Linked DNA regions of Draconibacterium halophilum. The protein of the gene in region 1 interacts with the protein of each later gene in a pairwise test. Links are inferred from orthologs where the notes say so. Each region holds a gene or a part of one and is shown on either strand. Other genes may lie near its edges.

The links.
Region 2: the proteins of def (region 1) and G0Q07_RS04625 interact in binary tests that used the Escherichia coli proteins (3 or more experiments, as listed by UniProt). The link is inferred for Draconibacterium halophilum from one-to-one orthologs.

What each region holds. Positions count from the first base shown.
Region 1 is NZ_CP048409.1:1,378,955-1,382,299, forward strand. The notes cover bases 274-3,002. They hold def (peptide deformylase), read right to left. Parts: upstream 2,051-3,002; coding sequence 1,496-2,050; downstream 274-1,495. Other genes in these bases: G0Q07_RS05620 (ComEC/Rec2 family competence protein), read right to left, coding at 274-1,440; ruvX (Holliday junction resolvase RuvX), read right to left, coding at 2,232-2,657; G0Q07_RS05635 (hypothetical protein), read left to right, coding at 2,866-3,002. Outside these bases: more of G0Q07_RS05620, read right to left, coding at 1-273; more of G0Q07_RS05635, read left to right, coding at 3,003-3,345. UniProt on the Escherichia coli protein: Removes the formyl group from the N-terminal Met of newly synthesized proteins. Requires at least a dipeptide for an efficient rate of reaction. N-terminal L-methionine is a prerequisite for activity but the enzyme has broad specificity at other positions.
Region 2 is NZ_CP048409.1:1,145,380-1,148,192, forward strand. It holds G0Q07_RS04625 (aspartate-semialdehyde dehydrogenase), read left to right. Parts: upstream 1-808; coding sequence 809-1,819; downstream 1,820-2,813. Other genes in the region: G0Q07_RS04620 (lamin tail domain-containing protein), read right to left, coding at 1-723; serS (serine--tRNA ligase), read right to left, coding at 1,937-2,813.

The DNA of each region.
Region 1 (3,345 bases):
CAGCTCAGGCATATGCAGCACAACGTCGGGTGTTGATATTGGAAATGATTCGATAGACGATAGCACAAAGTATACTCCTTTTATAATCCATTTTACTGCGGCTGAAATAAGATTAGCCAATAGAGGTATTTGTGAAAAGGCCAACAAACCCAGCCCAAGAGGGATGAGTAGCATGGCTGCCGGAATAACAACAATATTGCTTAATAAAAAGTAGGTTGGAAATTGGTTAAAATAATAGGCAGATAGCGGAAATGTGGCTATTTGGGCCGCAATTGAAACGGTAATCAAATTCCAGAAAAATAAACCAACTTTATTTTTTATGTGCCATAGTCCGGCAATTCGTGGTTGCAGAAAAACAATACCAAAAACGGCCGTGTAAGAAAGTTGAAAGCCTACCTCGAAAAGATTATTCGGATTTACCAATAAAAGTAAACATGCTGAAGCAGCAAGCGTGTTGTAGATGTTGGCTCTTCGGTTAATATTGCCGGCAATAATTATCAGGCTGAACATGGTGCATGCCCGCAAAACGGAAGGTGACAAGCCGGTTATAAAAGCGTAGCACCACAAAAAACCAATGGAAAGTAATACGTAAATAAACCGGCCAGTTCTGTGTTTTTGCAGGAACCCAAAGCAGAATGAAAAAGTAAAGAAAAGTATACCGACATGCAATCCTGAAACGGCCAGTACATGCATGGCTCCAGCTGAAGAGAATACACGTTTTGTCTCCCGGTCAAGCTGGCGTTTGTAGCCAAGTGTAAGCGCCGAAAGAATCTCAGTTTCCTGCGTTCCGATTTCCTGATCGCGGTATATTTTTAGTAGTTTGTTACGAATTGTTTCGGCCCATATAAGAGGAGCGTTGTTTATGTACCCGGTTAAATTCCAGTTTTCAGTTTTTAAATAAACCTGTCGGAAAATGTGTTTCTTCTCCAGGTATTTTTTGTAATCAAATTCGTGGGGATTTCCCCGGTTTTCAATCAGCTCGGGCGATTGCTCAAAAATAATCTGGCTACCCGGTTTCAATTGTTTAATGTTTTCAGCTTTTTCAAAATAAACCAGTATCTTTTCTCGTGTGCCAATCAGTGTATCTTCTGTTTTTATTGAATGTAAAAGGAGTAGGCTTTTGTAAGAGTTGGTTTTTTCCTGAGGTGTTTCCAGTACAGTAGCAGCCATCAACCCGTTTGTTTGCGGAGTAGAAACGTTGTTGTATTGTTCGTAAGTGATGGCTCCTGATAACGCGATCAGCATAAAGGCTATTATCCCAAAAAGCGGAGAAAGATAATAGTTATAGTATTTGTGAATCAGAACCAAACATCCGGTTATACCAAACGCTAAATAAATTAGAACGGTAGCATTTAAGGCTAATACGGAAGCAAGATAAATGCCTGTGGCAAAAGCGACTGTAATTCGTAAGAAGGGTATGTTTTTAAATGTATTTTCCAAAACCTATGCTTGAAGAATTAGCCTTTAAACGAAGGTTTTTTTGAAAAGGTTACATTTATTTTGGAACTTTTATCCGGTAATGTGGCCGAACTTTTCCTTTTGAAATGGCAATTAGCCTGCTTTTTAATAAGCGTTTGCGTAAAGGCGACAAATAATCGACGAACAGAATTCCCTCCAAATGATCGTACTCATGCTGGATTACACGCCCGGCAAATCCTTTGTGCGTTTCAATGTGTTCAACAAAATTTTCGTCCTGGTATTTAATTGTCACCTCATCGGGACGTTCAACATCTTCTCTGATTTCAGGCAAGCTCAAACATCCTTCGTTCATTGTCCATTCTTCGCCTTTGGTTTCAATAATCTCCGGATTGATAAAAACTTTTTTAAAACCCTCCAGTTCCGGTTCTTCGTCGGCACCCGATGATGCATCGATTACAAACATACGAATCGACATTCCAACCTGAGGAGCTGCCAGGCCAACACCATCAGAGAAGTACATGGTTTCCCACATATTCTCAATTATTTCATCAAGTTTGGGATGATCCTTTTTAATTGTTTTGGCCTTCTTTCTCAATAAAGGGTCGCCATATACTGTTACCGGGTATTTCATCTTATTATAATTGTTTATCCATTAAGGTATAAGAAGGAATTCCCACGATATGAATTGTGTGCGTATGTGGCAAAACTCTTGTCGTGGTAGTTTCATTCGTTATTCTTTTATCTTCAATTGCAACTCGCCTCACTGCGTAACAATCTTCTCATTCTTTGAGCATAGATTAAACAGGCTCGTTTCATAATCTAGAGTTGCGTTTTTGTTCTAAATAATTCTGTAAAATAATGGTTGCGCTTATCGCATCAACCAACGCTTTGTCTTGCCGTTTTTGTTTTTTTAGTCCGCCATCAATCATTGTCTGAAAAGCAATTTTCGATGTAAAACGTTCGTCGTAAATCTCCAGCTTCATATCAGGATATATTTGCTGAAACTTTTTTAAAAACGGATTGATAAATCTAACAGACTCAGACGCCTGGTTGTTCATTTGTTTGGGATATCCCACAACCACCGACTCCACCTCTTCCGTTTCGAAATAATCTTTCAGAAAATCCCAAATGGTGTGTGTTGGAATTGTGGTTAAACGACTGGCAATAATCTGCCCCGGATCGGTAACTGCCAATCCTATTCGTTTTTTTCCGTAATCTATTGATAATATGCGCGGCATAGTTTAAATAAAAATCGCGGCAAAAGTAGAGAGAATTGCTTAGAAAAAAAAGTGCTTAAAAGCCTGTCGTTTAGGTGTTGTAACTTTTGTTCTTTCTGCATGCTGCTTTTTTGGCACAGGCTTTGCAATTACAAAGGCAGATATCGATTTTTATTTTGGCGCCAACAGAGCATCGCAAACAAATTGTTGAATTTTAAAATTTATTGTCATGAAAACAACGACATTCAGATTGTTTGCCACGATTATTACTCTGGCGGCAATTACACTAATTACAATAGTTCCGGCCCAGGCTCAGCGCAGGGGAACACAACGAGGAACAGAAAAAAGGGAAGCTCCGAGAAGGAACAGCAGGACAGAGGTGAAAACAAAAAGTGCCTCTAAAACTTATCGGCAGTCAACACCAAAAAGCTCTGATAGAGCTGTACGATCAACGCCTAAAACAACTACGCGCCGTAACAGTGCCAATGTTCGTTCAGGCAACAGGAAATTTAACGATTCAAGATCGGTAAATCGCGATGTTCAGCGTAAACGTAGTTCGAATAGCAATTATAAATCGCAACAAAAATCGTCCAGGTCTTCAAGTAACGTTTACAGAAAAAGCCAACCCCAAAGGGCAAACAAAACCAGAAATGGAAATGTAAACAGACAATCATCGAGAGCGAAGATAAATACAAATAAATCGGGGCCG
Region 2 (2,813 bases), 230 kb from region 1 along the record:
GTTGTCGCGCGAGGCAAGGTGGATTTTATTCAGCGCAATTTCTTTGTCAGAGTTGTTATAAATCTCCACATAATCTTCACCATCGGGAACCGGATTAAAAAGCACCTCGTTCAAAACAATATCGCCGGGCTCGATGATAATGGGATTTTTTTCCTCGCCCGAAACAATCACTTCATCCAAAATCACTTTATTCGATGAGTAATGGTTGTTCATATAAATCACGATTTGCAATTCATTTCCATTAAGACCGGTTTGTTCGGCTACAGCTTGCCCCCAGTTTCCCTGATTATCGCCATTGGTTTCAAAAGCTTCCTCTTCACCCTGATCAAGAATATAAAATGCTCTCAAGTACTTGTTTTCTTCGTTTTCACTGCTGCCTGTTTCGTTGGCATTTAGCTGAATGATGATGTTTTTGTAGGCAGTAATATCGATAATTTCCGAGCGCCAAACTACTTCACCATTAATATCGCAGCATTCAAAACGCCCGCCGGAAGTCGTAACTGTTTTAGCATAGTCATCCTCGTTTTCGAGAGTGATCTGGCTAAAATCGAGAGTCCATTTTGTAATGCCGGTGAAGTCAGAATTGATACCTGCTCCATCGCTATTTCCCCAAACGCCTTTGCCGGGAACAGAAAAACTTTCGTGCCAGATTTCCTGCGCATTTATCGGGTTGAAAAACAGGATGAAAGAGTATGTTAACAATTTTAGAAGATTGGGTTTCATAGCATTTACAATTAGAAGCAAAATACTAACTTTGAAGCACATTTAGACAGAAAAAGACTTTAAATTTTTTAAAATTAAAATTAACATGAAGGTTGCAATTGTTGGAGTGAGCGGCGCTGTTGGACAGGAGTTCCTGAAAGTGCTTGCTGAGCGGGATTTCCCGATGGACGAATTGGTACTATTTGGATCGGCAAGAAGTGCCGGAAAAACTTACGAATTTAAGGGTAAACAGCTTACAGTTAAAGAACTCAAACACGGCGACGATTTTAAAGATATTGATATTGCATTGACTTCTGCCGGTGCAGGCGTTTCGAAAGAATATGCGGAGACCATCACTAAGCACGGTGCGATAATGATCGACAATTCGAGTGCATTCCGCTATGTTGATGATGTACCGCTGGTAGTTCCTGAGGTAAATCCTGAAGATTCGAAAAACCGTCCACGTAATATTATTGCCAATCCAAACTGTTCAACCATTCAAATGGTTGTGGCACTGAAACCGATTGAGAATTTGTCGAAGATCAAACGTGTTCGTGTAGCTACTTATCAGGCGGCAAGTGGTGCCGGTGCACAGGGAATAGCCGAGTTGGAAGATCAGGTAAAAGATATTGCAGAAGGTAAGCCTGTGAAAGTAGAGAAATTCTCACATCAGCTGGCCATGAATATCATCCCGCACATCGATGTTTTCCTTGATAATGATTACACCAAGGAAGAGATGAAAATGAACTGGGAAACCAAAAAAATTATGCATACTGAAGCTGAGGTGAGCGCAACTTGTGTTCGTATTCCTGTAGCACGTGCACACTCGGAAGCAATTTGGGTGGAGACTGAAAAACCACTGACAGCAGAAGCTGTAACAAAAGCTTTCGAAGCATTTGAAGGTTTGACAGTGATCGACAATCCGGCGAAAAACGAGTATCCGATGCCGTTGTTTGTTTCAGGTAAAGACGATGTTTATGTTGGTCGTATTCGTCAGGATGTTACTGATCCGAACAGCATTACTTTCTGGTGTGTTGGCGATCAGATAAAAAAAGGAGCTGCACTTAACGCTGTTCAGATTGCCGAGTGGCTGATCAAAAATGGCGAAGTGAAATAAGACTTTGAAATACCGATATAAAAAAGCCCGGAAGATTTTTCTTCCGGGCTTTTTGCTTCTTGGGATTCATCGGATGACTATATGTTGTTAATAATAGTCACCCGATGAATAAAGTATTTAGCTAATCATGTCAAAACCAGTAAACGGAACCAGTACCTCAGGAATTTTAATTCCTTCCGGAGTTTGGTTGTTTTCAAGCAATGCTGCCACAATACGAGGCAATGCCAGCGCACTTCCGTTAAGTGTGTGTGCAATTTGTGGTTTTTTTACACCTTCTTCGCGGAAACGTAATTTCAGGCGGTTGGCCTGGAACGATTCGAAATTGGAAACCGAACTTACTTCCAGCCATTTTTCCTGGGCTGCAGAGAAAACCTCAAAATCGAAAGTTAATGCTGCGGTAAAACTAATATCGCCGCCACACAAACGAAGAATGCGGTAAGGCAACCCAAGTTTGGCAACCAAACCTTCAACGTGAGCTACCATTGTATCTAGTGTCTGGTATGAGTTCTCCGGATGTGCGATTTGTACAATTTCCACTTTGTCGAATTGGTGCAGGCGGTTCAAGCCGCGAACATCTTTACCGTACGAACCGGCTTCGCGACGGAAACAGGCACTGTAGGCAGTGTTTTTATAAGGCAAGTCTTTGGCATCCAGTATTACATCGCGATAAATATTGGTTACCGGAACTTCTGCTGTTGGAATCAGGTAAAGGTTGTCTTCGGTAATGTGGTACATCTGGCCCTCTTTATCGGGCAGTTGACCGGTTCCAAAACCCGAAGCCTCGTTAACTGCCAGTGGTGGTTGAATTTCTTCGTAACCTGCTTTTGAGGCTTCGGCTAAAAAGAAATTGATAAGTGCGCGTTGCAGTTGCGCTCCTTTGCCACGGTAAACCGGAAATCCTGCTCCTGTAAGTTTTACGCCCAGTTCAAAATCAATCAGGTTGTATTTGGCAGCCAGTTCCCAGTGAGGCAATGCTTTTTCATGCATTTCCGGA